Bremerella sp. P1: one gene and its partner. The protein of the gene in region 2 interacts with the protein of the main gene of each other region in a pairwise test. Links are inferred from orthologs where the notes say so. Each region holds a gene or a part of one and is shown on either strand. Other genes may lie near its edges. The genes, in order: PSR63_RS02840 and def.

The links.
Region 1: the proteins of def (region 2) and PSR63_RS02840 interact in binary tests that used the Escherichia coli proteins (3 or more experiments, as listed by UniProt). The link is inferred for Bremerella sp. P1 from one-to-one orthologs.

What each region holds. Positions count from the first base shown.
Region 1 is NZ_CP118164.1:676,565-691,876, reverse strand. Bases 6,852-9,671 are described here. They hold PSR63_RS02840 (aspartate-semialdehyde dehydrogenase), read right to left. Parts: upstream 8,859-9,671; coding sequence 7,845-8,858; downstream 6,852-7,844. Other genes in these bases: PSR63_RS02835 (HTTM domain-containing protein), read right to left, coding at 9,132-9,671; truA (tRNA pseudouridine(38-40) synthase TruA), read right to left, coding at 7,035-7,829; PSR63_RS02850 (glycosyltransferase family 4 protein), read right to left, coding at 6,852-7,010. Outside these bases: PSR63_RS02880 (hypothetical protein), read left to right, coding at 1-695; dtd (D-aminoacyl-tRNA deacylase), read left to right, coding at 695-1,144; PSR63_RS02870 (metal-dependent hydrolase), read right to left, coding at 1,189-1,926; PSR63_RS02865 (CvpA family protein), read left to right, coding at 2,154-3,077; PSR63_RS02860 (acetyl-CoA carboxylase carboxyltransferase subunit alpha), read right to left, coding at 3,706-4,698; PSR63_RS02855 (serine/threonine-protein kinase), read right to left, coding at 4,755-5,687; more of PSR63_RS02850, read right to left, coding at 5,835-6,851; more of PSR63_RS02835, read right to left, coding at 9,672-10,106; PSR63_RS02830 (hypothetical protein), read right to left, coding at 10,103-10,768; PSR63_RS02825 (TIGR03000 domain-containing protein), read right to left, coding at 10,919-12,025; PSR63_RS02820 (protein-L-isoaspartate(D-aspartate) O-methyltransferase), read right to left, coding at 12,269-13,492; PSR63_RS02815 (HpcH/HpaI aldolase family protein), read left to right, coding at 13,653-14,492; PSR63_RS02810 (ABC transporter ATP-binding protein), read right to left, coding at 14,494-15,312.
Region 2 is NZ_CP118164.1:2,858,023-2,873,510, reverse strand. The notes cover bases 4,213-7,208. They hold def (peptide deformylase), read right to left. Parts: upstream 6,002-7,208; coding sequence 5,423-6,001; downstream 4,213-5,422. Other genes in these bases: PSR63_RS11925 (efflux RND transporter permease subunit), read right to left, coding at 6,123-7,208; fmt (methionyl-tRNA formyltransferase), read right to left, coding at 4,355-5,329; PSR63_RS11940 (hypothetical protein), read right to left, coding at 4,213-4,230. In the rest of the region: PSR63_RS11970 (hypothetical protein), read right to left, coding at 1-130; PSR63_RS11965 (hypothetical protein), read right to left, coding at 160-525; PSR63_RS11960 (NADPH-dependent FMN reductase), read right to left, coding at 616-1,191; PSR63_RS11955 (hypothetical protein), read right to left, coding at 1,204-1,344; PSR63_RS11950 (hypothetical protein), read left to right, coding at 1,569-2,486; tRNA (N6-isopentenyl adenosine(37)-C2)-methylthiotransferase MiaB, read right to left, coding at 2,522-3,952; more of PSR63_RS11940, read right to left, coding at 3,994-4,212; more of PSR63_RS11925, read right to left, coding at 7,209-9,443; PSR63_RS11920 (transaldolase family protein), read left to right, coding at 9,854-10,900; PSR63_RS11915 (serine hydrolase domain-containing protein), read right to left, coding at 10,913-12,229; PSR63_RS11910 (NAD-dependent epimerase/dehydratase family protein), read right to left, coding at 12,226-13,224; PSR63_RS11905 (DUF1559 domain-containing protein), read left to right, coding at 13,498-14,403; PSR63_RS11900 (hypothetical protein), read left to right, coding at 14,437-14,880; PSR63_RS11895 (DUF1559 domain-containing protein), read left to right, coding at 15,139-15,488. UniProt on the Escherichia coli protein: Removes the formyl group from the N-terminal Met of newly synthesized proteins. Requires at least a dipeptide for an efficient rate of reaction. N-terminal L-methionine is a prerequisite for activity but the enzyme has broad specificity at other positions.

The DNA of each region.
Region 1 (15,312 bases), 2.2 Mb from region 2 along the record:
AGAATGTCGTTACACGTTGGCAGCACGTCGACGGCTTAACCGCCGATGTCCGCTGGCAGGTTCACCTGTTTCAGCACACCTTGCAAGGGATCGGAGAGTACACGCAGTCGGGCAGCGGGCCGATGCAGCGACATGGGGTTATTCTGCAGAGTACGGACCCCGCGTCGCCAATGTTCTTTCAGCAAGCGATGCTGGCAAGCGAACCGGTCGTCTGGTCGCAGTGGAAGACCAGTGTCGAAGAGTCGGCCTCGATGGTGCGTCTCAAAGATCTGGCAAACACGCATGACGAAATGCCGCGGGCCGGCATCGCTCATTTGATCTGGCGCATGCAGCAAAGTTACGAGTTCACTTCGGTCGAGCAGGTCATGCAGGGGCAGCGTCAGTTGCTACTGGTACGAGGGGCGAAAAGGGCCGGAGCCAAGAGCCGACCACCAATCATTCCTTTTCTCAATGAACAAGCCAACGGGGCCAGCTTGCTGCTGGATGCCGCCTCAGGCTTTCCGCATCGTATTCAGTGGGAGTCGATCAAGCCGAATCAGCGCAAGCCGCTGGTGACGCTCGACTTGATCCGCGTGCGAGATGGCGTTTCGCCCAATAGCCAGTTGCTATCACCGACGACGATCGTGCCGGACGCAATCGACCAGACCGAGGCATACCAAATGGCCGTGATGACCGGGGCTGGGGGGCGCCACTGATGCGAGGCGTAATTCAACGAGTTCTGGAAGCCCACGTGAAAGTCGACGGCCAGGTTGTCGGTCAGATCGATCAAGGCCTGGTCGTTCTTCTCGGGGTAGCCCAGGGGGATACCGAAGCCGACCTGAAGTATCTGGTCGAAAAGACAATTCACCTGCGGATCTTTGAGGATGACGATGGCAAGATGAACCGCAGTGTGCTGGACGTTGGCGGCAGCATCTTGGCGATCAGCCAATTCACACTACTGGGCGATTGCCGCAAGGGACGCCGGCCCAGTTTTATCAGTGCGGCAAAACCGGAAGAGGCCACGGCGATGTACGATGCGTACGTGAGCCGAATCCGCGAGCAGGGCGTGACGGTCGAGACGGGTATTTTTCAAGCCGATATGAAGGTCCATCTCGTGAACGATGGACCGGTCACAGTGATGCTCGATAGCAGTAAGATTCTTTAGATCGTGTCCCCTCTCTCTTCGAGTGAAAGGGGACACGAGAGTGCTTACCGTTGAATGGTCGGTGGTGGGTCCGTGGCAATCTGCTGCGTCGGGACAGGCTCATGGTCATGCGATGGATGGAACTTGTAATGTTCCATCAGGAGTGGGTCACCCACGGCCGCAACGACAAGTACGATGAGCTTGCCATAAGTCGATACATTCGACCATAGACTCTTGCCATACCAGAACTTGATCGCCGTACCGAAAGAGCTCTTCAATCGAATGCGAGCCCCCTTCCACTCGACGGACCAAATCTCGTCGAGGATCAAGTGAACCATGAAGCCGATGAAGACGGCCGCACTCTTGAAGATGCGGACGTCGAGGTTCTCACCGGAGACGACCAAGAATGCCAACAGGGCACACGAGACGGCGGCCGGAATGCTGTGCCACATGCCGCGGTGCACGGTATAACGTTTGAAGATCTCAGCCACACCAAAACGGATCGTGATATAAACCAAGGCCCCTGCCAGGGCGATCGCTTCGGCCGAGAGCCCCATGTGTTGCCAGCGATCGACCATCAGCATGGGAACGACCGCTGCCAGCACGTTGCTTGTTTCACGAAGTGGTCGACCGGAACCGGAGTCCAAGTCAGGCAAGATACCAGCCAGGCTACAGAGGCCTGCACCCAGCATGCACGTGATGATCCGACTGGGCTCAGGCGTATCGAGTATGAAGTAGCCTGCGATGCCAACGCCAACGCCGACTGCTGTGCTGGTCGAGATGTGCGTATTGAAATCGGCCATGGATCCTCTGCCTCAAAAAAATTTTGGTGCGCCCCCCTGCCAGTGCACTACGCGCGCGGCAGGACGGAAGTTCGGCACTTGTACCTGAAGCGTGGGTTTGGTTTCCAGATCATCTTTCACTCGCCCGCTAGCAGTGCCAGAAACTGACCTTCGGCTTTCCGCCCATCGTGCGTATACTCGTGCGACTTCTGGGGCGAAGTTTTTTCTTGAGCTATGGATAGCGAAACATGGTTGCATACGATTTCCTCATGCTGGCAATACTCGCAGGCGCGATCCTGTGGGGTTTGTACAAAGGCATGGCCTGGCAAGTCGCATCCTTTGCATCACTCGTGGCTAGCTATTTCGTCTCGATGCAACTTCGCGAACCAGTCGCCAACGCGCTAGGTCTTCAACCGCCTTGGGGAACCACCGCTGCGATGCTGGGGCTGTACATGGCCACGTCGCTGATCATTTGGGTTGTCTTCTCGATGATCAACAAGACGCTGAACAACTTCGAGCTCAAAGGATGGGACCGTCAGATCGGTGCCGGACTTGGTTTCGTCAAAGGTGTGCTTCTATGCATCATCGTGACGATGTTCGCTGTCGCCCTAACCAAGGATGAAAGTCGCCAGCAGATCGTGCAGTCGAAATCAGGGTTCTACATCACCAAAACAATCCACAATCTGCATGGGGTCATGCCGGCCGAAGTGAACGAGGTCGTGGGGCCATTTATCGAGCGATATAACCAGCGTGTGAACGGCCAGAATCCGGAGTGGTTTGCCGACACGGGAAATGGCTCTTCGGGAGGTGATGGAGTGTCGATCGATCCGGCCAATTTCAACCTCCAGACCGAGTTCCAGAACTTCCAGAATAATGTGCAGAACCAGATCCAAAATAAGATCCAAAACGAGGTTCAGAACCAGGCAGGGCAGTTCCAGAATTTCGTGAATCAGTCGATCGAAAACCCACAGAATGTGCAGACGAATTGGCAGCAATATTCCGGCCAGTATCAGCCACCGCAGCAGCCAGGATATTATCCACCGCAAATGAACATTCCTTCGCCGCAGCAGCAGGGCGGCAGCTACTATCCGCAGTACGTGCAGCCGCAACAACAGACGCCGTACCCGATGCAGAACGGCCAGCCATATTACCCAACGCAGCCGCGGTACTAAGTGGCAAATCAGCAACGTCAGGGTAGAAGTAGCTCAAAACCGGGGAATGCCTAAAACCCTGTAAAAATAGGGCTCGAACCGCACATAACAAACATTATCGGACGTTGTAGTGGGGGTTCTATGGAGACGGGGGTATTCGCCTGGTTCGTCTCGCTGAGCCCTACTCTCTTGTGAACTTCATTGCCAGACGCGTGAAGATCATCTCTCAGGATCGCTTCTAAGAGCTTAAGGAATCGACGGCCGACTCCCAGGTCCAGCCGCCGCCAGAAAGCGTCTGTGAGCGAGTCCGATCTCGAATCGAAAATGCCATCGCGAGATCACTTCGCGACGGCCGGTTCGGATGATGAATTTCGTTGCCAGAGTTGGCTTCGATTTCGCTCGCCGGCGGTCTCGGATTTATGCTTTGAGCACGTGCCTGCTCTTTCATGAACTTCATTGCCAATTATCTGAAATTGGTCTCCCAGGATCGCTCCTAATCGCATCCCAAATCGATGGTCGGCTCCTGGGTCCAAACGCGGTCAGAAAGCCTCTCTGAGCGGACCCAATTTCGAAACGAAAAAGCCGCCGCGAGATGGCCTCGTGGCGGCTTGATCTGGTGATGAATTTCGTTGCCAGGGATGGCTTCGATTTAGCTCGCTGGTTCGCCTTCGGTGGTCTCCAGTTCGCGCTCCAGGAACATGCCCATCTGGCGGAACTTATCGTACCGGCCTTCGACCAGCTCGTCGGTCGGTTTGGCGATTAGTTCGTTGACCGTTTTGACTAGGTACATCTTCAAGCGAGCAGCCATTTGGTGATGGTCACGGTGGGCACCTCCGAGTGGCTCTTCGATCACGTCGTCGACGATGCCGAACTTGGGAAGGTACTTCGAGGTGAACTTCAGGGCCTCGGCGGCCTTGGCTTTGAACTCGTGGCTCTTCCACAGAATGCCAGCACAACCTTCAGGGCTGATCACCGAGTAGTAAGCATGCTGCAGCATGGCCGTTCGGTCGGCGACACCGATGCCCAGTGCGCCGCCTGAACCACCTTCGCCGATGACGACCGAGATGATCGGGGTCTTCAATCGCGACATGGCGAACATGGCATCGGCAATGGCCATGGCCTGGCCGCGTTCTTCGGCGCCGATACCTGGGTACGCGCCTGGAGTGTCGATGAACGCGATGACCGGAAGGTTGTACTTCTCAGCCAGCTCCATCTTTTCGATCGCCTTGCGGTAGCCTTCAGGGTTGGCACAACCGAAGTAGCACTCGCTGCGTTCCTTCAAGTCGCGTCCTTTGAAGTGACCGAGGAACATGACTTTGTGCTTATCGAGTTTGGCGAAGCCCGTTCGTAGTGCGCGGTCGTCACCGAACTTGCGATCACCATGCAGCTCGACGAACTCGTCGAACACCAGGTTCAAGTAGTCGGCCGACTGAGGTCGCTTTTGATGGCGAGCGACTTCCACGGTTTGCCATGGCGAGAGGTCGCTGTAGATCTCACGAATGGTATCGGTGAGTTGCTTACGAACGCTGCGGATCTCGTCGTGGTGTTCCGGCGAGTCGTTCTTCTCGGCCTCAAGCTTTTTCAGTTTGTTCTCGAGGGTTTCGATCGGCTGTTCAAAGTCGAGATAGATCGAGGTGCTCATGAAAGCTTTCAGTGCTCCAGGCAATTAATGGGATGGGACGCTAAGCGAAGCTAGGATTATTCGCCTGACGTCGAGGTGGAATCATCTCCGCTGGCCGTGCCGGCTTTTTCTCGTTCGAGAAGTGCGGCTGGCTTGCGGGGTGGAATCTTGTAAATCTTGGTGCTCTTCAGCAGTCGCACGACATCGTTCATGGTGTCAGGACGCTGCTTCGGATTCTTCGCCATCAACCGTTCGACGAGTGATGAAAACTCGGGCGTGACGTTGTCGTTGGCGGCTTGCAGTGACGGGATGCCGGCTCGCAAATGTTTATCGAGTAAGTGATCGGGACTGGTCGCCGTATAGGGCAACTTGCCGCAGATCAGTTCAAATACCGTACAGCCGAAACTATAGATATCAGCACGGTCGTCTAATGCCACCCCGCGTATCTGTTCAGGCGACATATAGCTGCGGGTGCCTTGGACGTTGCCTTTGACTTTCGAGCCGCCGAAGAGCTTGCCGATGCCGCTCTTCTTTTTCTGCGCGATCGAAAAGTCGATGAGCTTCAAGTTGCCTTCGGTGTCGAGCAGAAAGTTGTCGGGCTTCACGTCGCAGTGGACCCAACCTTGTTCGTGCATGTAGCCGAGGCCCTGGGCACCCTCTTCAATAATCTTGGGCGTCCAATAAGCGAGTTCTTCGACCCCTTCTCGAATGGCCATCTTCATGTTTCGCGAGATGGCAAACTCCAGAACGAGATACGCGGTACCGCGGAAGTTGTCGAACTCGAAAACATGAATGACGAAAGGATGGTCAAACTTGCCGGCGACTGTGAACTCGTGTTTCAGCGAGTTGATTTCGGCTTTGTCGCGAATGTAGTTCTCGCGAAGCGTTTTGATGACGACCTTGCGTTTGTCCAAGTCGTGAATGGCTTCCCATACCTGACACGTCTTACTTGCGCGCAGCATGCGTATCAGGCGGTACGGACCGATATAGTTTCTTCCTGCGGTAGACACCGATGAGATTATCCGTGAGGAGGATTTGCCCCTATTTGTTCCCTTAGCCTATCGGATCGACAATCCTCTTAATCTTACCCTAATCATCGAGGTTTCAAAAGAGTGAACTAGCGGCACATCTACCGTAACCGCAATGGTTTCCCCAGGTTAGGCCACTTCTCGGCCATTTCGGCGGAGCACTTCCTGGTAGATTTCACGTAGTCGGCGGGTCATCACCTGGTGCGGGAATACCTGGCTGCAACGTCTGCGGCCTTCTTCGCCCAGCTTCTCTCGAAGGGCGGGATCTTCGCACAGTTGGATCAAAGCGGACGTCAGCCCCGTCGTATCCCCTGGTGGAAGCAAGAATCCGGTCTCCATGGTGGACACGACCTCTCGTGCCCCGTCGATATCAAAACTGACCGCCGGCTTGCCGCTCAACAGGGCCTGTGGAAGCGCCCGAGCCAGCCCTTCCCGCAGACTGGTATGCACGAGAACGTCCATGGCCGAGATGTATTTCGGAATCTCTTTCGGTGGCACCAGGCCAACCAGAATGAAATGATCGGTCAGCCCTGCCTCGGCGATCATGCCTTCGAATTTTTCGCGCAGGATCCCATCGCCGACGAAAAGAAACTTGGCCTGCGGGCACTTGGCAACGACATCCTTCGCGGCCTCGATTACGTACTCGTGCCCCTTTAGGTGGAACAGACGAGCGATTTTGCCGATCACCACGTCGTCTGGCTGAATGCCGAGTTGGTCACGCGTTTCGTCGCGGAGTCCCCTGCTCTCTAAAAATGGCTCGACCTCCATGCCGCTGTAGACCGTGACGAACTTTTCGCGCGGGGCGACCTTTGCTTCGACCAGCAGATCGGTCATGGCATCGGCGACGCTGACCAGCTGATGGCATTGGATCGCCGCGTATCGCTCGCAAGTAATGAAGAACTTGCGTGCGAGCGTCGACTGATACGGATGAAACGGCGCGCCGTGAACGGTGTGAATGACGGCTGGTACCTTGAGCGCAGTGGCCGCCCTTCTCCCCAGCATGCCCCCCTTCGCGCTGTGCGTGTGCACGACGTCAGGCTGAAACTTTTTGATCGCTGCTTTGACTTCCTGGTAGCCTTTGAAGTCAGTGACTGGGTGAATATTTCGGACCAGGTTGGGCAGCGTTTGGATCGGCACCCCTTGGGCATGCGCTTGCTCGAGCAGATTCCCTTCAGGGCCTTCGCTGGGCCCGGTAATCAGCAGAACGTCGTCGCCAAACTCTTTCACCAGGTCCAGGCAGTTATAAAGCGTATTCTCTTGCGCGCCGCCGATGATCATTCGGGTAATCACATGAGCAACACGCATTAGATAATTGGCCTTCTAAGAAACTTAGTGATGCGAAGGATAATGGACTTCAAGCAAGTATAGTCCATGCGCCGGAGCCGTCATGCCGGCTTGCAGACGATCGCACGAAGCGATGGTAGCGGCCATCGAATCTGCAGTGCGCCTCCCCTGCCCTATATCGACCAGAGTACCAGCGATGATACGGACCATGTTGTACAAGAAGCCAGTCGCTTCGACTTCGATGAAGATCTTCTTGCGTTCGTCGGCGTCGTGAACTTTGACGGTGGCATCCAGCATAGTACGAACCGTCGACTGACGCGGCGATCCGGTCGCTTGGAACGCGGCGAAGTCGTGTTCGCCAATGAGTGCCTGGGCGGCCTGCTGCATTGCTTCCACATCGAGAACGCGTTTCACGAACCAGGCATGCTTGAGTGAAAACGGATCGTTGATGCGACCTGGCTGAAGTACGTAACGATAACGTTTCGAGATGGCATCGTTGATGGGCCGAAAGCTGGTGGGCACATCGCACGCGTGCCGCACGACAATATCGTGAGGGAGCGTCGCATTGAGCGCCTTACGAAAGACATCCGCCGGCATCTTCGACTTGGTGTGAAAGCTGGCGACCTGTCCCCATGCGTGCACGCCGGCATCGGTTCGTCCACTGCCTGAGATGTGGACTTCTTCTTGAGCGATGCTATTGATGGCGGCTTCGAGCGCCGCTTGAATGGTGGGACCGGTTGGCTGACGCTGCCAGCCTTGATAGTTGGTGCCGTCGTAGGCAACCGTCAGCTTGATGCAGCGGCCGGGAGATTTGGCCGCCGCATGCTCGGTAGATTCCATGGCACCCGCCTGATGTTAGACGGCGGCCTGGCTGCGAACGAGAAGTTCCGCAATCTGCACAGCGTTGGTCGCGGCACCCTTACGCAGGTTATCGCTCACGCACCAGAACGTCAGGCCGTTTTCGCAGGAGATGTCCTTGCGGATACGACCGATGAAAACGTCGTTCTTGTTGCTGCAGTCCTTCGGCATGGGGTACTCCCCTGCCCCGAGATTATCGACGACCGTAATGCCGTCGGTCTTCTCGAAGAGCTCACGCGCTTCGGCTGGCGAGATCGGACGCTCGGTTTCGACCATGATCGTTTCGCTGTGGCAGTTGGTCACCGGCACGCGAACGCAGGTTGGGCAAACCTTGATCGATTCGTCGCCGAAGATCTTCTGCGTTTCGTACACCATCTTCATTTCTTCGGAGGTGTAACCTTCGTACTTCTCGCTACCAATTTGTGGAATCAAGTTGAAAGCGATCTGATGGGCAAAGGCCTTGTTCGTGTACGACTCGCCGTTGAGAACAGCCTTGGCACCTTCGACCAGGTCTTCTTCACCCACAACACCAGCACCGCTGGTTGCCTGGTAAGTGGAAACGACGACTCGCTTGATCTTGCCGGCTTCGTGCAGTGGCTTCATCGCGACGACCATCTGCGTGGTCGAGCAGTTCGGGCTGCTGATGATGCCCTTGTGATTCTGGACGGCTTCGGGGTTAACTTCCGGCACGACCAGCGGCACGTCTTCCTTCATGCGCCAGTAGCCACTTTCGTCGATGACGATACAGCCTGCTTTGACCGCCCAGGGAGCGAACTCAGCCGCGGTTTCATCGGGCGTGCTACCAATGGCGATGTCGACCCCTTCGAACGACTCTGGCGTCAGTTCTTCCACCGTGTGCGTTGTGCCGTTGAATGTGATCTCTGTGCCGGCGGAACGTTTCGAAGCGAGGAATTTAATTGTTTTGTAGGGGAACTTACGTTCCTCCAGTAACTGACGAATCAGTCGTCCTACGGCTCCAGTGGCTCCAACAATGGCCAGATTCTCGTACACGGGGATTTCCTTGGGGTTAAACAAACTACCTGTATGGATCCTAGTGGATATCCAAAACCTGCATTATAGATTCCCGCCCCGGGACACATCAACGCGTAATGAGGTTCATTCGGGCGGTAAGCTCAGCCAAACAGGAAGTAGAAGCGTCTCGAATTCCCTGGTAAGTGTTGGCTTCATGGTGCGTTACCGAGATTTCGCCGGGGAGATGAAATTCTTTGAGAATTCATGCGGTTTTCGCGAGGAAAACAGCGGTTTGCCCCCCTGCTCTTCCCCTTAGGCGGCTTCGGGAATCGGCTCTTTGGTCAGTTTGCTGCGAATGCCGGCTTCAAGTTCTCTAATGATCCAGGGGCTGACGAATGCCAGGTTTCCGATCAGCATCGCCAGGCCAAAGGTAACCATGCCCATGCATATGGCAATGCCAAGGTGTAGAGGGATCGCCATGAACAGAACTAGCGGTCGTGTAAGACGCGGCCAAACCAGGGCGCTGTAAGACAATTCCCACGCGAGTGAGACCTGCGTCATCAACGCGATCAGTAGCGGATAGCTAGCCATCCAGGTCATGTCCATCGATTGGTATTCGCTATTGGCGACCGCACCCCAAAGCGCAGTGCCTTCCCACCAGGTATCACCGAGAAGCTTGCCGGTACCCGCGAACAGGTAGATGACACACATGTGCAGTTGGATCAAGCGTATCGAAACATTCGCAGCGGTGCTGGTTGTGGGAAGCTTGCGATTGGGAAAACGCCACTTTTCGATCAACCGGTCCAGGCTATAAGCCGTCCCTGCCCCGCCCAGCATCAGGTACATCGCCATCATGACATTGATTTGATCGAGACCGAACAATGCGCCCGGTGCCCGATGGGCGTAGCTGACAGCGATGATAAACGTGAGGATGCTCGTGATGCGTGAGTAAAACCCAAGCGTAAACATCAGCAGGATGATCAGTGCCGCAATGTGCACCATCCATAGCATGGCCGGGTTTCCGTCGAACAGCCACAAGTAGCTGAATGCAAACGAACTGCCTTGGTGCATTCGATTGACGAGATCTTCTGAGAACCTCCCCTGCTCTCCCATGAACCCGGTTAAATCGATCGACCAAACAAGGTGCGTATAAAACAGCATGCTGCCGGCGAAGATGCGTACCAGTCCGAGCGTGGCGGGATCGGTCGGCTTAAACCAGAAGTTGTTCCAGCCGTCGCGGATGCCGGTAAACAACTCATGCAGATATGTCTTGATCAATTTGATCATAGCCGGTCCTCCGGTTGAATGACGTACACTCCGAGGACCACTTCTTCGTACAAGTCAGGATCGTTCAGCGGACGACCATTGGCAACATCTTGAGGCATCGGGATCGCGTGCTGCACCATCACGATACGGACCTTGGCCGCTTCCGGATGTTGTCGAGCAAGATAGCGTGAGATCGAATCGAGGTAGGCATCACGTAGACCGGTGACCGACTGATACTCGGCATGGGCACCCGGCGGTGCTTCCGGTGGCGGAGGTTCGCCAGGGACGTTGGCCGTGTTGAACATCGATTCGCTGATCATGAAATGACGGTGGTAAAACAGTCGCGGCCAGTGCTCGTCCAGGCTGGGGAACATGCCTTCGCTGATTTCGTTATCGGCTTCATCCAGCAGTTCGTACCGCACCAAATGGCTCGGTCCCGGGTTGGGAGCGAAGAAGCGATAACCGTGACCTCGCAGGAATGTCGCATGCAGGTACGGGGCCATGAACTGCTCGGTCCCTTGGGCCCAATAGCTGGAAGGCGGCGGCGACGCACAGGGCCCGACAAAGAGTGCGACCAGGTGGATCAGCAGCAGGACACTCACAAAGCCACGAAACCCGGGACTCCAGGTAATTCGCGGAGTTGCGGCCGTCTTTTCAGAGGGTGATTGAGGTCGATCGTTCATGGTATTAAACGTATCGACCAAAACGGCAAGAAAGGCTGCTTGAAATCGTGGCGGGTCAGGTCAGTCGATTTACAAAGAAAAAACCCTCGCCTGGAGTTTATCCAAGGCGAGGGTTTTGTTGTTTAGTCAAACTATTCTGGCAGTTTCGCCTTAGAGCGAAGCAACCGAATCGGCATTGAAATCGAAGTTGATTTCACGCTCGTCACCACCGGTCAGGTCGATGACCTTACGCTGGGTGATTGGCGTGCCGTTGCGAAGGACGGTCACGACAATGTCGTAATCCTTCCAGGTTTCGCCTGGAGCCAGAGCAACGGTGCTGAACACACGCTGGGCACCCAGGGTTCGCATTTCGTTACCAGCCAGGGTAACCGAAGCGTTCGTAGGAACGTTCAGGGTAACCTTGGTTTCAACCGGAGCACCCACAACTTGGGTTTCTGGCTTAGCTTCTGGATCGAGTTGGAAGTCGATTTCCTGTGCTTCACCAGCGGTCATCTGGAGCTTCTTGACTTCGCGGACGAGACGACCGTCGATACGCATTTCAGCGCGGACTTCGTACTCGAACTTGTAGCCAGGTTCCAGGTCACGCGAAACGAAGCGACGGACGGTGCCGGTGCTCGAGGTGACTTTGTCGTTGACGTAGATCTTAGCACCTGCGGGAACGGTGACGTTGATGACGGCATCGTTACCACGGTAGGAAGCCGATTCAGCTGGAATAGCTGGTGGCATGTCAGCCGGAGCTTCCACGGCAGGAGCCGATTCCGATGGAGTGTAGTACTGGTAGGTACCGCTCGAACCACCGCTGCTGCCGCCGCTCGATGCGCCGCTGCTGCCGTAGCTGGAGCTGCTGCTGCCACCGCTGGAACCCCAGCTTCGCTTCACGCGATGGTGACCGAACAAACCGCCGCCGCTCGAACCCCAGCTGCTGCTGCTCGAACCGCCGCTGCTACCGTAACTGGAGCTGCTGCTTCCGCCGCTGCTGCCATAAACTTTGCTTGCACGATGGTGGTCCCACCAACGTTGGAACAGTCCGCCGCGCCAAGTGCCGCTGCTGGAACCGCTCGATCCCCAGCTGCTGCTGCTGGAACCGCCACTGCTGCCGTAGCTCGAGCTGCTGCTTCCGCCGCTGCTACCACCACTTGAACCGCCACTTGATCCCCAAGAACCCCAGCCGGCCTCGACCTGACTAGTGCCCATAACCATGGCGGCACATGCCAGAGCGCCGGCCCACGCGAATTTTCGGCCAATGCTGCTTTTCATACCCGGATTCACTCCAACTACCGTTTTTCCAAACACGTGATCTGCATTCGTTGCTAGGCTAGCACCAAGCTGCCTTCCTAGAACTTATCAAGTGTAGGTTTCAATTCAAGCAGAATGGGCAAAATTTGCTGAATAGATAGAATTCGTTGGCAAGCTGGTTGAGGGACAAAAAGTCCCTATGCCGTAAAGAGTTACGTGCATATCAACGCCTTCAGATGGGTTTGCCGGTGGGCACCCCCTTTTTTAACGAGAGGCTTCCACCGAGAGGTTATCGACGTACATCGTGCCCACAGCACCGAAATTGGTCACGCGAAACAGGGCTTCACGTGTCGCCGGCGGAACATTGACGATTTTGCTCACCTCGTGCCAGTCGAGCGAGCCGATGAACGGACCCAACGCGGCTCTTCCAAGGTCTCGGCGTTCTTCATCAAAAAAAGTAACGACCATCATCGGGGCCAGCGTTCGATCGGGGCCAAGACCCATGCCTTCGGTCTTCACCCAGCCATGGACCTTCAGCCGCTGCACTTGTCGACCATCGAGGGCCATCCCTTGCAAAACCAGTGACACACGACCGGGATCTTCGTTGAAAAGCTTCAGGCACTGCGTTCCACTGGGCGCACTAGAGTCTTCAACGAGTTCCAGTTGACGCTGATAGTACCAGCCGGGAACCGTACCGTTTTTCGATAGCTTCTGTTCGAAGTCGCCGTTTTCCAAGCGTGGATTGGCAGGATCTGGCTTCACCTGGCGTCGTGCTTCCGCTTCGCCGGTCATCGGTACGAATAACGTTGGACGCAGAGGTTCCGCTTCGAGTTTGCCATTCTTCTTGGTGAACAGTACGAGCGTTTGTTGGTAACGCTCGCCCACAGGAATCACCATCAGTCCCCCTTCCTTGAGCTGATCGACCAAGGGCTTGGGGACGTTCTCAGGCGAACAGGTCACAATGATCTTGTCGAAAGGAGCATACTTTGGCCAACCAAGGTAGCCATCGCCCACTTTCGTATAGACGTTGTCGTAGTTAAGTCGTTTGAGCGTACGAGCCGCTTTGCGTCCCAGCGGTTCTTTGATTTCGATGCTGAAGACTTGCTTCACCAGTGGACTGAGGACAGCTGCCTGGTAGCCGCTGCCGGTACCGATTTCCAGCACCTTATCCGAAGGCTTAGGCTCGAGCGATTCGGTCATGTAGGCAACAATGAACGGCGACGAGATCGTTTGGTCTTCGCCAATTGGTAGCGCCATGTCGAAATAGGCCTGCTGTCGCTGATTGGCCGCGACAAACTCGTGTCGAGGCGTATTGCGGATCGAAGCGATAACCCGAGGGTCTTTCACACCGTTGGCAATGATCGCTGTTTCGACCAATTGGTTGCGAGCCGCCTCGTAAGGGTCTCGGGCCTGAGCCGTCGAGATGAACGGAAACGAGACCAGTGCGACAACAGCGGACCAGATGGCCCATCGATTCAATCGAGTCATGAACTTGGCAGGGGTAAAAGAGGGAAACTCTAGTAGGCCTACGACGTCCCATTATAGGTTGTTTAAGCCCGGAACACGCGTATTTGCCGACTTTTTTGCTGCCTGATCGTAGCTGTCCGATGGCTCCTCTGGCTTGCAAGTGGCGGGCAGGAAACTGAAAATGTGGCTTTTCCCCGCCCCAGTTCGATGGAAAGATCGTCACATGCGTCAAAACCCGGTCAAAGCGAAACTTAAAGCAGGCGAACCCACTTTTGGAACATGGTTGTCGCTGGGCGATCTGTACGCCTCGCGAGTGCTGGCTCGCATGAGCTGGGATTGGCTGACGCTCGATATCGAGCATTCCGCGATCGACTGGTCGCAGGCTGCAATGATCTTTGGTGCCGTGGCCGATGCCGGTAGCGTCCCCCTGGCCCGGATTCCCGATCATGATCACACCACGATCAAGCGAACGCTCGACGCCGGTGCCTGGGGCATCGTCGCCCCGATGGTCGACACGGTCGAGCAGGCCCAGGCAGTGATCGCCGCGGCCAAGTATCCTCCGCAAGGCAATCGCAGCGTCGGTGGAGGCATGCACGCGATGAATTTCGGCGCGACTGCCGGCGACTACTATCGCCAGGCGAATGATGAGATCCTGGTGATCCTGCAAACGGAAAGCCCCACCGGCGTTGAGAACGCCGAGGCCATCTATGCCCTGCCCGGCTGCGATGGCATCTTCATCGGTCCCAATGACCTGCGAGCTCAGATGCGTACGCCGGATGGAACCGATCCAACGCCGGAAGCACACGAAGAGATGATCCAGCGGGTTATCGCGGCTGGCAAGAAGGTCGGCACACCAACTGGCATGCACACGATGGAGCCTGAGGAAGCTTTAAAGCGAGCCAGCGAAGGGATGCAGTTTCTGGCCATCGGAAGCGATCTGCGAATGATGACCGTCAAAGCCCAAGAGTCGCTCAAGGTCCTTCGCCCTGACGGCGATCAACGCGACTTGGCGAGGTATTAATTCAACTACCCGATTGCTCGCTTCCCTCTCCGTCCGATGGAGAGGGAGCCATTGCTGCCGGCTCGGCTGGAACCTGTTGTCCCATGCCTTTGGTGAGGGCCATGAATGCCGATTCGAGGTTGATTTCTTCTTCGCGGAACATGGTGATCTTGTGCCCTGCCTGGATGAGCATGGTCGGCAGGTCGCTGTAGTCTTCCGCTTCCTTTTTGAGCGTCACCAGCAGATGATCCACGCGTGACTCGATGCTTTCGACGATGTCGGCTTGTTCCAACACTTTGCCGGCGGCGTCGTTATCGCCAGTAACGGCAACCAGCAGTGTGGTCTTCTGCTTGACCTGCTTCATCACTTCCGCGACAGATGCGTTCACTTCCAGCACGCCGCGATCGATGATGCCGATCTTGTTACAGACGTCGGCCAATTCGGGCAGAATATGGCTGGAAACGATAATCGTCTTCCCCATGTCGCGGAGACGCTTGAGCAGGTTCCGCATCTGAATACGAGCACGCGGGTCCAGGCCACTGGCCGGTTCGTCCAGCAGCAATACTTGCGGGTTGTGCAGCATCACGCGAGCCAAGCCCAGACGCTGTGTTTGACCACGCGAAAGCGTGTTGGCGAATGCGTTGCGTTTGAATTCAAGGTCGACCAGTTCGAGCATCTCGTTGCAGACCTTGGCCCGCTCTTTTCCGTTGATACGGTAGGCCGCCGCAAAGAACTCGAGGTACTCGATCACCTTCATGTCGTCGTACACACCGAAGAAGTCCGGCATGTAACCGACCAACCGGCGGATTTCCTTCGGCTTGGTGTAGATCGAATTGCCGCA
Region 2 (15,488 bases):
CGGTCTTCTCGGTAGCTTCAACCATCGACTGAAGCAGGTCGGCTAAGAGATCCTCGTCGCGTACGGACCCGTGTACGACGTACTCGAGGTAGTCAGCATGTTCGACATACGGATGTTCGTACTTAGACATGTTCGAAAGTAAACCAAGTGGACGATACCTCACTCGTCACTCAAAAGCCATTGGATAAGGACCGAACGGTCTTCTCCTGATTTGGCGATCGCCCCGCGATTGGTCGCGACCGTCTCCCAGAAGTTGTCATCATCCCACACCGGACGCAGCGCTGCAAAGCGAGCGTTGATACCAAAGGTTTCGCCCGTTCGTATACCCATTCGGTAGCGGACCATCGAGTCGATTGGTTTTTCAATTCCCGACGCATCGATGAAAACCCGCGACTTGCCCGTCTCGTCAATTCGTTCGACGATGTTGTGCATCACCGAAATCCACTCGTTCTCTGTCGGATCCCCTGAAACAACAAACTCGAGATATTTCGGGTGCTCAAGCATGTCGATACACGTGCTCGACATTCTGGCTTTCCTCGCAAGGAGGAATGAAAAGAAGATTGAGGTGAATCGTGCCAGGGGGAACCGTCAAGCGGTCAGACGAGGCAACGTAGATTATTGCAGTTTCCCCAAGAATCCGCACAAAGTTTTTCCTAAACCCTCGATCGTTTCTTGCTGCCGAGAATCCTTTAGGGACCCATCATCAGCAAACGCATTATTAGCCTGCGAAATAGCCATTTGCTTTGGCAGCACGATCACACCGATGTTTTGCAGAATGGCTCGCACGTGGACCAGGCCCCGAAGTCCACCTAAAGCCCCCGGCGATGCGCTCATGATTGAGCATACTTTACCTTGGTAAGCTGCCAACGGACCTTCGCCTTCGACCGGACGAGAGACCCAGTCGATCGTGTTCTTCAACAGGGGCGTAATCGAACTGTTGTATTCTGGACACGACAGCAATAATCCCTGATGTGCCAGAAACAATTCCTTCAAGGCCTTCACGTTCTCTGGGATCCCATGCTCTGCTTCCAGATCGCCGTCGTACAGCGGCATCGGAAAATCGGCCAGATCGAGCAGAGTAACCTCGGCACCAGCGTCTCTGGCTCCCTTCACGGCGATTTGAATCAGCTTCTTGTTGAAAGAATCGCGGCGGGCACTTCCGGCAAATGCAAGGATCTTCGGTTGGCTCATGTTCGGTGGCTCCTACAGGTCAAGTCGACAGGTCTGAACCATCATCGTAGCAATCCAAGCCATCAGGAAAAGCGACCCCGTGCAGAGAGGCAAGAGGAACTCCGCGTCCGCGATGCCGATCTGATCGTACGCAGGCTGGTACGCGATCGACATGCGTTTCATTCCATCGTTCAGCAAACGTGTTGAAGCCCATCATTGCGGTTTCCTACCACGGAAAGGTTTTTCTCGCCGAGCCATCTCGAAGCGATTGAAAACTCGCCACTTCTCCAAAATTTTAGGTAAAATAAAGAGTGTCCGGACTAGGCTGCAACGCACTTGGTTCGGGCAAGAGTCTGGAGCATTCGAAGAGTCTATCGCTACTCGCAAGGGTGAATGCCATGGGTGCCAATCGCCTTCCCGGACCGCAGCGGCAAGTCCGCTCAGAACAGGTCATCGACCTTGGGACGATGTGCCGTCAAAGGTCGGCGTCTGTAGAACGCACCGGGTTCATCCAGCATGAGGTCGAACTACAGCGACCGCTGATCTATTTCTTTGGTGGGGCCGGAGACGGAGACGATAGCTTCGCCCGGTTTGAAAGCGCCTACAACAAGATCGCCGACTCACTTAAGTTGCCCAAGATATACGGGATCCAGCACTATCGAGTGCGTGATGATGTTTTCAAAAAGTACAGCGATGCATCGCATGAGAAAGCGTTCTTCACTTGGGACACGGATCGTCTCGTGGTTCTGGCGCGCATCTTCAGAAGCCTGCGGTTCAATCCTCTGACACCGATTTGCCTGGTGGGACATAGCTATGGAGGCGACACCGCGATGGACCTCGCTGAGACGCTTGCCGCAAGCTATGGCGGAATCGAAGTGAATCTCGTGGTCACGCTCGATCCGGTTTCCAGTAAAGAACGGATCACCACCGCCAATATCAAATCACTTCTCGGTGACGTGGCCGATTATATTAAATCCGGTTTTGATCAAAAGGAACTCGGAAAGTTCAAGTACAACGGCTACAGCCGAACCAAGCCCAAGAATGTCAATCTTTGGACCAACGTTTGGGCAGAACACAACTACGACCCCATCGAGCCAAGCAACATGGTCGCTCGACTCGGTGGCCCTTGGCGGGCCCAAGCGGCAGCAGATGTTGACATCTCGATGCCCAAAGGGGTCGTGCACTTTGACGCCGACGAGATGTTTAAAGAAGTGCAATCCTACGTCGCCAATTTTCCACACTATTGGCGCGGCAAGGATAAGCGCAAGGAACAGGTTCGTCAGTTCCTGGATAAACTCAAAGGATTCCGGGAATGAGAAACCTGGAGCGGCAAATGCTCCACAAAGTGGCACTAACCCAAAGCGAAAAGCTCAGGCCCGCACTCTTGCGTGACCACTTCGCCAAAGAGCGTATGTGCGTGGCAGTCGTAAACCACCACCGGCATAATCTTGCCGATCTGTCGCGGATTACCATCGAAGACGACGATCCGGTCGCAGTGCGTTCGTCCGATTAACTGCGTCGCGTGTGGGTTCTCGGCCTCATCGGCTTTCTTGAGAGCCGTCTTGCTAGGGCCTTCGACCAGGACTTGTACCGTTTCGCCAATCATTTTCTGATTGTCTTCCAGGCTAATGCGATTCTGGATCGCCAGCAGGTCGTTATTCCGCTGCTGCTTAACGTGATGCGGAATGTCATCGATGAACAAGTCGGCACCGCGGGTGCCTTCGCGTTCGCTGTACTTGAAGATGAAGCTGTTCTTAAAGCGACACTCTTCGACCAACTCGACCGTCTTCTGGAAATCCTCTTCCGTCTCGCCGCAGAAGCCAACAATGAAGTCGCTGCTAACGGCATAGCCAGGGACGATCTCGCGAATCCGCACCATCATCTCGCGGTAGTCGGCAACCGTGTAGCCGCGTTTCATCCGCTTGAGAATCTCGTCCGAGCCACTTTGCAGCGGCACGTGCAGGTAAGGCGAGACCTTGCTCAAATCGCGAACCGCTTCCAACAGTTCGCGCGTCATGTCCTTCGGATAGTTGGTCACGAACTTGATGCGTTCGAGCCCTTCAATCGCTTGCAGTTCGGCCAGCAGATCAGCCAGGCGCCAGAGCTTGCCGCTAGAGTCGGTTGCCTTGTAGCTGTTAACCGTCTGGCCGACGAGCGTGATTTCCACCGTGCCATGCTCGGCCAAGTGACGGCTTTCGCGAATGATGTCTTCCGGCGAACGTCCTTGCTCGGGACCACGAACACTTGGCACGATGCAGTAGGTGCAAAACTTGTCGCAGCCGATTTGAATTCGTACGTATGCTTGAAACGGTGTCGGACGCATCTCAGGATCGCGCAGCGGATCGAAGCTTTCGTGGCTGCGGGTGATTTGATCGCGGGTACCGTCCTTACGTCCCAAGCTGACTTCGATCTGCTTTCCTTCACCAGCGTTGATCTTGTCGATCATGGAAGGAATTTGATGCAGTTGCCCCGGGCCGACAATCAGGTCGACGTAGGGTGCCCGGGTGAAGATCTTGTGCTGATGGTTCTGAGCCATGCAGCCCATCACGCCGATGACCTTCTCGGGGTTCTGCTCCTTCAAGTCGCGCAGCATGCCCAGGTGGCTGTACGTCTTGTTTTCGGACTGAGCACGCACGCTGCACGTATTGAAGAGCAGGGTATCGGCCTCTTCCGGCTTGGTCGTCAGGACGTAGCCTTGCTTGCGTAGCGAGGCCACCACCAGCTCGCTATCGAGCATGTTCATCTGACAACCGACAGTTTCAATAAAAAGACGTTTTTCCATGCGGACGAATCGGGGGTTAAGCGAGGCCTAGGTTCCTGAGACTAGGCGGCCTCTTGGTGTTTCTGCTTGATGAATTCTTCAAACTGTTGCTGTTCGGCGAGCTCTCGGGCCTTCTTCTGCTCTTCGGCCTGTTGCTTCAGGGCAATCTCGCGCTGGCGGCGGAATTCCTCCTGGAACTGACGCTCCAAGCGGATACGGCGCACCCTCATCAGTCGCACCAATCCCATGATGGCGATGTAAGAAGCGACCGCAAATAGAACGATGTCCCAGCGACTCACAGCATATAATCCCGCGTCCGTGCAGAAATCCAACGGTGTATCTTAAACAAAGACCCCCTTTGGGGGCGAGAGGGATTTCCGCGGCAAACTGGGTAAACGAGGCTAGAAAAGGGCTGTTTTCTTGTTACAGCTGGGCTTCTGACAGCAGTCGATCACCAACTTTGAGCTGATAACCGCGGACGAAGTCCGCTACCTTCATCGGTTTTTTGCCCGCTGGCTGTAGCGTATCGATGATGATCTGGCCATCCTGCGCCGCGAAATAGAGTCGGTCTTCTGTCACCGCCGAGATGGATCCCGGCGAAACGCTTTCCGGGGCTGGCTCGCGTAAAAGACGAATCTCTTTCAAGATGATCCGCAGTGGCGGTTTTCCCTGCTGCTCGAGATGTGTGAAACAGCCGGGCCATGGCTGATACGCGCGGAACTTGTTGTAGATCAGCTCGGCCGAATCGCTCCAATCGATGTCGGCATCCGACTTGGCCAGACGGGGTGCCTTGGTGGCGAGCGACTGATCCTGAACCTCACCAGGCGTGCCTTCAGGGCCATGTTTTTCAAGCATCTCAATCGATTCAAGCACGGCCTGCACACCCAGGTCCGCCAGGCGTGGTTCTAGCTCGACGGCCGTTTCGGTTGGACCGATCGGCGTCCGCACGATCTTCAAACAAGGTCCCCCATCGAGTTTGGGTGTCATGTGGATGACCGTGATGCCCGTTTCTTCGTCCCCACTGAGAATCGCCCAGTTGACCGGCGCCGCGCCGCGATATTTGGGGAGGATCGAACCGTGCAAGTTAATGCCGCCGTAGGTCGCCGTGGCCAGGATGTAGTCCTTTAAGATCTGACCGTAATCGCACACAACCAACAGATCAGGCTGAATGCCTTCGAGCAGTTGCTTCACCTCATCGGTGTTCACGCTTGCTGGATCATGAATCGCGATGCCATGCTCGTTGGCGACATCGCGCATGGGAGTGGGAATCGAAGACTTTCGCCGATGCACCGATCGCACGGGCTGAGTGAAGAGGCAAGCGACTTCATGCTCGCTCGCAATCAGAGCCTTAAACGTGGGAACAGCAAACGGCCCGGTCCCCATCATGACGATTTTCATAAACAGTTTTCAGTGTTCAGTTTTCGGTGTTCAGTGCAGACGAAGTCCTCAGGCAGTCTTACTGAAAACTGAACACTGAAAACTTCCCACTAACTAAGCATACTTCTTCTCGAGTTCGTCCTGGAACTTCTTGATCTCTTCGTCGGTCGGCAGCTTGCCTTCGCCTCGCAGGCGTTCGAAGGTCAGCTCGAACTGATCGACCTGGGGCTGGATATCGTACAGCGCGTCTTCGTCCATGCGATCGGTGAACATGATCCCATCGAGGTGATCGGTCTCGTGCTGCACGCAGCGGGCGAACATCCCGTCGACCTTCTGCTCGAACTTCTGGCCGTTGGGCATATAGGCGCTGAACATGATCTCGGCCGGACGCATTACGGGGCCATACACGCCGGGCAAGCTGAGACATCCTTCCTCGGCTTCGTCCGAGCCCGTTCCGCGGTTGATGGCCGGATTGATGAAGACCAGTTCTTCGCCTTCTCCCTTTTCGCCGGCCAGATTCATGATGAAGAACCGCAGCGGAATGCCAACCTGATTGGCGGCCAGACCAATCCCCCGAGCCTGGTACATCAGATCGAACATCTCGGCAATCATGCCGCGAAGCTCCGCGTCGACGCGTTTGACAGGCTTCGATTTATAACGCAGCGTGGGATGAGGAAAGTGAATGATCTGCAACGTAGCGGTCCTAAGAGCCGGGCCCAAATAACGGGATCAGACCCCACTTATCGAAGTGAAAGCGGGGCCGCGAAACGTTTCATTATAGGCAGAATTGAAGACCGGTCGACCGGCAAAGCCGCTAAGCAGGGCGGCTACGGCCATGAACCGGGTAGACACGCGGTTCTTCGACATCCTCGCCGGCGGCTTCGGGAGCATCTCCTTCCGAGGGAGTCTCGTCCACAGGCTCTTCAGAGGTGCTGTCGTTGTCGCCGTGCTTGTTGCGAGCCTTGTGATCAGGACGGAAGACACGTCCCAGCGGGCCCGCCAACAGAGCTGGCAGGAAGATCAAGTCACCAATCAGGGCCACTGCCAGCAGCGAGACCATCAGGTAACCAAATCGCTGCGTCGGCGTGAAGGTGCTGAAAGCAAAGACGGCAAGCCCCAGGCCACCAATGATGGTCGTCTGGAACATGGCCATCGCACAGCGACTGTAGGCTTCTTTAATCGCTCGGCCGCGCGTATATCCTTCGTCAAGTCCCCAGCGGAACCAGGTCAGGAAGTGGACCGTATCGTCCACCGCCACACCCATCGCCACACTGGCGGTCATCATCGTACCGATGTCAACTTCGATGCCTGTCCATGACATAAAACCGAACACGATACAAATCGGGAAGACGTTCGGCAGCATCGAGATCAGACCGGCTCGGAAGCTCTTCAGAACCATCATCATCACCAACGCGATCAAGGCAAACGCCCAGACCGTGCTTTCGATCAGGTTGGTCAGCAGCGTACGAGCGGCCTTGTAAACGACGGGAACCACGCCGGTGTAAACCAGCGAAACAGGCGGACGGTCGTCGCTGTACATCCGGGGAATCTCTTTCCCGGTGTATTCATGGGCAGTAACGTCGAAGGTCCCTTTGACGTTGGCGTTATCAGCAATCGCACCCATGTCATAGATGACGTTGGGTTCGACCAAAACAACATATTCCGCATGGCCGCGAGAGTTGTTCAGAATGTAATCCAAACGTTCCTGGCTATGAACTTCCGGATCGTGATCCAACAATTTGATACGAGCATTCACGAGCAGGTCACGTAGCGTTTCGGAAAACACTTTCGTCGCGTCGAGATGCCCATAACGATCGTGATGATCGGACTTGCCGCTGGCTGCCGCCTCTTTGGCTGCTTCGTAATTCACGCCTAGCAAAGCTACCTTGGCGTTGACGTATCCAGCACCGTCTCGGTCCTTGTCGACCTGAGCCAGAATCCGATCGCGGGCCTGATAGGCATCCATGATCGGCTCGGTCACTTGCTTCAAGTCATTGACAAAGTTGCCATAGTCAATGTTTTCGAGCGCACCCAGTCGCAGGCTCACACGCCACAACTCGGCACCATTCTTCTTGTCGACTCGCAGGTAATCGGACTTCACAAACTCGTTGAACGAGGCTTCCAACTGCTTGCTGTAGGCATAGCGTTCCGAAAGCGAAGCCGTGCTGTTACCGGCATCGGGAAGCTCGGGAGCAAACGTCAAAGCCGACATCGGAGGACCTACCAGTTCGGCTCCATCCGGGCCGAGGTATTCTTCAACGACGTTCGCGACGCGTTGGGCCATCTCCATGCGTTCCAGGAACTTGTATTGGAACTTCGGATCGACCTTGTCTTCGTTGGCCAGTGCCAGCGGGTTGAGTGCCTTTTCTGGATCGGCTTCGTCGTAGTAAAGCATTTCGGGTTCGACGCGGACGACCAGTTCCATCGGCACGAGCTTGCCCAGGTTGTCTTCTAACCAGGCATAGTCCTGAATGATGCGGGCATCGTCGTCGAACATCTTCAGCAGTTGCACGGAGGTCTTCAGGTACTGAAGTCCGAACGCGAAGAAGAGGAAGATCGCCATACAGCCCAAGGCCACCTTCACGTTATTCGCGATGATGAAGTCACCGACTCGATCACCAATTCCGCGAATCCACTGCCCGGCTGCCGAAGGTTCGATCGGCTTCGTTTCCCCCTTCTTCGCAGCATTCGGGGGCCACATTTGCAGTGCGGCCGGCAGGTAGGTGAACAGCAGGAAGAGCGTTGCCAGAACGCCCATCGCCGAGAAGATACCGAACTTGTGAATCGGCGTGATGCTACTGGTTGCCAAGGACCCCAGACCCACGGCCGTGGTTACGGCAGCAATGGTGCAAGGATACCAACCGTGAGCAATCGTCAGTTCCGGAGCATTCCGCAGCGTGCCTGACTCGTTCACGACATCTTTGTAGTAGTTCACGATATGGATCGCGCCCGATAAGCCGAGCACGTACACCACCGCCGGCATCGACATGATCACGGCGTCGGTCGTCGGATCGAGCCACCAGATAAATCGGCCAGCGGTCCAGTAGATCAGCGACAAGCTCGTCACCGCGCTAATCCCACCAACGAAAAAGACCATGATGGTCAGCTTGATGCTACGCAAACACAGGTACGAAAGCCCCAGGCCGATGATCACGCTGAAGCTGACCAGGCGGGCCAGCGTACGTTCCCCTTCTTCGTCAATCGAAACGTTATCGACCGGAGGACCACCCAGGCGAAGCTCTTCCAGCGGCACGCCAGCTTGAATTGCCAGCTCTTCCAATTGACCCAGCGGGCGGCCAAGCACGCCATGTCCCATCGTGCGGCGCAGATCCACCTTGCCGGCATCGGTGAGTGTGACGATCAAGCAGGTCTGCTCTCCGTCGGGACCGAACAAGGTGCCTTTGAGTCGGTTCAAGGCCTTCTCGCGGGCCTCTTCCAAGTCTCTCGGGCTCGGGTCACCATCTCGAACCAGCGTACCACCAGGGGCAGCCAATTGAGCCAGAACATCAGGCCCGGTCGTGACGGATTTGAAGAGCCGCGCTTGCAGCAGCTTGGGCTTCTTGTAGTACTCTTCGTTGACCTTCTTCACATAGTCGCCATCGGCCGAGTTGCCTCCGGTGAAGACCCGCTCGGCGGCACGACCAAGCGCACCAATCACCGTGCTCTGGCCATTCCACTTGTACAGCTCGCCGTTATCTAGAAGGTAGTACCACGTCGAGTCGTTTCCCAGGAACCACTTCTCGTTCTGTCCCGCCCAACCATCGTGTTCTTCGCCGGGGTAATAGAGTCCCAGTTCGTCGCCGATGAAATCTGGCAGGCGATGATCAGTGGGAACTTTCTGTTTCTCTTCCTCGGTCAACGGCGGAGGGACCAACAGCCGCGCGAGATAATCGAGGCGTTGGTCTTCGGCAGTGCAGCCTTCCCAACTGATCAGAACGAATTGCTCGCCCAGAAAGTGATCGCGGAACCAATCGAGTTCGGACGTTTCGGCGAAGTCACTGGGAAGCCAGTCTTTAACGTCATTCCTCATCTGTTCCAGCGACAACCGTGCCCCGCGCAGCGCGAACGGGACGAGGAAGAAGATCGCCATCAATATGAACAGGGCGTAACGCTCGAAGAATGTAGGTCGACGCATCTGCATCAAAATCCGCTCTTTGAGAATCCTTTGAGCAACTCGGATCGAGGTAAATCGGACGCTCAGGCCAAGATCCAACGCCACCGGCTCAGCCAGTGGGCACGGCTATGAGAACTCGGCCTGATCGCCGATGCCTCACAGATTTTCCGCTACTTGCTGCTTCCTACGCAAAACGGTAAAAACTTCGCCAATTTTTGCGTCTGTAAGCGATTAAAGCTACAGTTTTCTTCAAGTTGAGTCTATGGCAGGCGCATATACCCTAAGCTGTGCATCTTCACCAAATCCAAATTGTGGTGCTTTCCAGGACCTTCGCACGGCAGAAAAAGAAGATCTGCACCGCTCGCCTGGGTAGAATACCGCAACTTCGTCCAATTCATGCATTTGATTCCCAAATAAAGGAGCGATGGGCAATGACGACGCCACTTGAGACACTTATACAGTCAGGCACCAAAGTTTGGCTCGATTCCATTGATCCCGAGTTGGTCGAATCCAATTCCAAGCTGGGTGTTTCCGGGGCGACTTCCAACCCGGTCATCGTCTCCGGTCTGATCAAATCGGGGCAGTTCGACAATTGGATCGAAGAACTGACCGCCGAGGGAAAAGACGCCCATGAGATTGCCTGGACGATCACCGACCGCATGGTCCAGCAGGCCCAAGACGTCTTTTTGCCGGTCTGGGAGAGCTCCGAAGGCAACAACGGCTACGTCAGCTTCGAGTTGGATCCGCTGCTGGAAGACCCCGATCGCAATCTCCCTCACGAAGATCGCGTGGCTCAATACATCGAACTGGGCAAGAAGTGGGGGCTCGGCCATAAGAACCGCATGATCAAAGTGCCAGCCACCCCGGCCGGCATCGACGCTTTGGAAGAACTTTGCGCCACCGGCATCACGCTGAACGTGACACTTTGCTTCACCATGCGTCAGTATCATGCGGCTCGCGAGGCCGTGTGGCGTGGTGCCCAGCGACGAGAATCGACCGACGCGTTCAAAAGTGTCTACTCTATCTTTGTTTCGCGCGTCGATGTTTATACCGAGAAGCATTTGCCACATCTGAGCGATGCCGCTCAGGGGCAACTCGGAATTGTTAACGCAAAAAACATCTGGAAGAACAATGCCGAGTTCTGGTCCGACAACAACCTGAAGCTGGAGCAAGAGCTGATCTTCGCCTCGACCGGCACCAAGCTTCCTTCCGACCCGCCGTGGAAGTATGTGGCAGCGTTCGCCGGCGACGGTATCGAAACCAACCCGCCGAAGACCAACCAGCAGGTTCAAGAGAGTGGCAAGACGTTCGAGCGTGAGATCGATCAACTGCCACCCCAGGAAGTGCTGGACGAACTCGACCGCCATGTCGACTATGTCCATCTGGAAGAGATCTTGATGGAAGAAGGGATCGCCAAGTTCGCCGATCCGCAAAAGGCTTTGCTCGAACTGATCGAGTCGAAGAAGGCCGCCGTTTAACGGAATAACGTTCTAGAGGTATTCCGCAAACAAATCTCCCTCCGGCCAATCTTCAATTGCATTGGCCGGAGCGTGCAGTGGGCTGTCGATTTTACTGGCAAAGGCCTGGCCATCCGGTGCCGTATCTTGATTGAAGAGCACGCACCAGCTGATCCCATCGGCACGAGAAACGAGTAGCGTCGATACGCCAGTCAGTCGACCGTTGTGCCAACAGGTCCATGGTAAGACGCTTCTAGGCGAAGGTCTCGTTAGCCAGCCACAAGCATAGTAGTAGGCCTGTTTGCCAGAGGGCTTCTGGCCGTTGATCTTGGGAGGAGCCAGCATCGTTTGCAGCGTCTCGCGCGAGAGAATCGCATCCCCTTCAGGAAAGAACAAACCTGAGGTGAATCGAACCAGATCGACCGACGAGGCCAGCCAACCGCCGACAGGTGCCAGGTTCTCGATGCGTTCGATGCCGTACGGGAAGGGGACCCAGTCGGTACTCTTGAGCCCTAGTACATTCGCGCCGGTTCGTCCTTTGGCGTCACGGTACTCGACCTCTCCGGGAGCCGCGTATTCTTTGAGCGTTTTGGCCAATTGCATCCGGTGGATGCCCAGCGGTTGCAGGATCTCTTGCTGCACATATTGGTCGTACGCCTGACCGCTTTGCTGCTCGATCATACGCCCAAGCATTAAGTAACCGATGTTGGCATACGCATGTTTCTGACCGGGATCGAAGTCGAGATTCCTCGTCAGAGCAAATCGCAGCAGGTCCTCTTGCGATAGCGGAAAGTCGACTCCCAGCGAGACCTTCACCGGTCGACTCATCGCGAAAGGATCGCCAGACCTGTCTTTATCGAAACCCCCGGTATGCTGCAAACAGTGGTGCAGCGTGATATCTGCCATACGTGGATCGGCCCACTGCTGCGGATCCTCAGGCAGGAAGTCGAGATTCAACAGGGGAACGATCGGCTGATCCAGGGTGACTTTGCCCTCCTCGACCAGCTTCATCACCGCCACGGCGGTGACCGGCTTCGACAAACTGGCAATGCGAAACAGCGAGGTCGGTTGCACCTGGCGTTTTCCGTCCAGATCGGCTTGGCCAAACCCCTTGGCGTAAACCAGCCGTCCTCGGTAAGCCACCGCCAACGATGCGCCCAGCGGCTGGTTCTCTTCGAAGAACGTTTCCATCAAACGATCGTACGCCGCGAGCCCTGCCAGGCTCTCGCCCTTCGACGTGACCTTATCCGCCGCACTGCAATGTTCTGTCAGACCAGCGAGAACGCTCCCAGTCGACAACAGGGTCGTGAGCCTGGCGAGAAAACGACGGCGATCGCAATCGGTGTTCATTCTTCGGAACCATCCAGTGCGGGGAGATAGCCATTGGCTCGAAACCATAGCAGCGCGTCACGCAAGGTCCGGTCGAGAGGACGAACCTGGTAGTCGAGTTCTTCCATCGCTTTGTCGCTGCGATAGTAATGGTACTGACTACCCATCTTAATTGCTGCCGAGTTCACTTCCGGCTCTTTACCATCCATGTGCCCATACAGGTCACCGCTCATACCGGCGATGATACCGATCAGCGGTCCCAAGCGTGCCCAGGGTGGTCGCCGCCCGGTGATGGCGGCCATGCGTTTCCAGAGGTCGAAGTACGTCAGATTCTCTCCGCCCAGGATGTAGTTCTCGCCGACCTTTCCTTTATGGATTGCCGTGATAATCGCGGCGGCCACGTCACGCACATCGCACGTACTGCCCCCACCGCGCGGTGCCATTGGCGGCTGCTTCTTCACGACCGAAATCAGCATGCGCCCCGACGAAGGTTTCCAGTCCCACGGGCCGAACATCAGGGCCGGGTTCGTGATGACGACATTCAAGCCTTGGGGAACCATCTCGCGCAGCGCGTCTTCCGCGGCGCGCTTGGTGAGCACGTAGGGACAGGGGATCTTACCCTCGCGTGGCGAGTCTTCGTTGGCCGACGCATCCTTCTTGCCGACGCCGAGTGCGTCGACCGAGGAAACGTGCACCATGCGAACCCCTTGCTTCATGGCCGCTTGAGCCACGATCTTGGTCCCTTCGACATTCACCTGCTGCATCAGCTTTTCTTTGGTCCAGCCAATATGAACCACCGCTGCCGAGTGAATGACCGCGTCGACACCAATCATGGCCGTGTTAACCGCTTCTTCTTCGCGGATGTCGCCTGGGACTGGCTCGACATCGAGGCCCGCTAGCGAACGATCGATCCGCGGGTCACGGACCATCACCCGAACTTGATGTCCTTGCTCTAGCAGCATCCGAGTTACGTTGTTGCCCACTAATCCGGTCGAACCGGTGACAAGTGCCAGCACTATCGATCTCCCATCACGCGTTTTTCGCAGCTTTCATGCATTAAATTGTCGTCCAGATTCCCCTGGGTTGATATAGGACAAAGCGTCGTAAGTACCTTAACCCATAGCTTTTGCCACAGCCGAGGTACTTGCCGCAAGCCAACCAAGGAATAATTTAAAGTTTGTGGATTGAGTTTCCCTTTACCGATAAGATGCGTGCAGATAGTTCGTTTTCTTATCTCTTATCTCGACGACTTATCTCGTTCGCTCCGGTCTCATCACGGGAAAATTCAAATGCTTCGATCCGCCTTGCTGCGTCGATTGCGCTCGCGCGCCTTCACGCTTGTCGAATTGTTGGTGGTAATTGCCATTATCGGAGTCTTAATTGCTTTGCTGCTGCCGGCAGTCCAACAGGCTCGTGAATCGGCCCGTCGGATGCAATGCTCGAACAACATGAAGCAGACCGCGTTGGCGATGCATACCTACCACGATATTCACGGCATTTTGCCACTGCCAGGCTACGGAGGTAACCACCTGGGCTGGAGCGCTTCGATCCTCTCTCAGCTGGAACAGAACGCCATTGCCGATGGCCTTGATTACACCGTCGGCAGTCACGTCGCCACCGGACGCGTGCGTTACGGCATTACCCGCATCGATGCTTACATGTGCCCGAGTGCCCCGAGCTCCGAAACCTACTCGCCACGCACCGACGAGGTCTACAACGGCCAACAGTGCTACGCGATCCACTACTTCGGCATCTTAGGGCCGCAGGGAACCAACGCCACCAGCAGCCAGGCCTATGACTGCCAGAACCTGTCCGAAGCGTTCGGCGGCAAGTGCACCGAAGGGATCATGTGGGAGAAAGGATCGAAGTTCCGCGACGTGACCGACGGGCTCTCGAACACTTACCTGATGGGCGAGAACTCGTGGAAGGACATGCCGTATCGCCGCTATTGGCTACGAGGCGAGTACAACGATTCACGCGGAAAGCTGTTCCTGATCTCGAAGAACATCCAGCACCCGATTAATAGCGAGGTTGCCACCAAGTGGAATACGGTTGCCTTCGGCAGAATGCATCCAGGCGGCGCGATGTTCTCGCGTGGTGACGGCTCGGTCACGTTCGTACCCGAAACGGTAGACTTCGCGACGTTCTTAGCCGGAGCGAGTAAGGCCGGTAACGAGCCTGTTGGCAGCGAGTAAGCCCACTCATCCTTGGCAACTATGTATTTCACCATGACTCGATCTCGTTATTGGCTTGGACTGGTTTCGCTTGTCTTGCTCGGAACCAGCATCGGCTGCCGCGCGCAAAATGACTTGGAAACTTATCCGATCTCAGGCACAGTGACCTACCAGGGTCAGCCAGTTCCGGTCGGATCGATTACGTTGGTCCCCGACTCGAGCCAAGGGAATCGTGGAGCGGCTGTCTCGATGGAAATCGTCGATGGGAAGTTTGATTCCGCCAACGCGTCGCGCGGCCATGTCGGCGGCCCCCATGTTGCGACGATCGTAGGACTGGACGGGAACGGGGACGGCGACCTGTTCCCCAAGGGATACATGTTGTTTCAGGACTACCAGGTCTCGCTCGATCTGCCGAAGGAGTCTTCGACCAACGACATCGTCGTCCCGGCCGATCAGAAGAAGCCCAGCCGCCGCGTCCGGACCAGCTCTGGGCCGTAATTTCTTGGTGGCAATCTCTGCTACACGTCTGCTCACAGCGTGCTCACAAATGACGCTTGTGAGCTATACCAGACCACTCTCAACAAGTACGCAGCGGCGACGTAAACCCCTTAAATCGAGGCTAGGGCGTGGGATTCCGTAAAACCCCATTTTAGCCCTAGCTATTAGGCACCTCGAACGATAAAGTTACCAGGCTAACTTTCTTTTATTTCTCTTAGTTATTGAGAACATCTCCTTCGGGTAAGCAAACTGGAAACAATGTTGAATCAACCTTGCTGCACAACTCGCCGTGGATTCACTCTGGTCGAACTGTTGGTCGTGATCGCGATCATTGGTGTCCTCATCGCACTGCTATTGCCGGCCGTTCAACAGGCCCGCGAGGCAGCTCGCCGGATGCAATGCTCAAACAACCTGAAGCAAACCGCGTTGGCGATGCACAACTACCATGACATTCATGGCCAGTTTCCTTTGCCAGGCATGAAGGCCAATCACTTGGGCTGGAGCGCTTCGATCTTGGCTCAGCTCGAGCAGTCGGCGATCGCAGATGGTTTGGACTACAGCGAAGGCACCCACACCGACGTCGGTCGCCGTAAGTTTGGTCCCGCGAG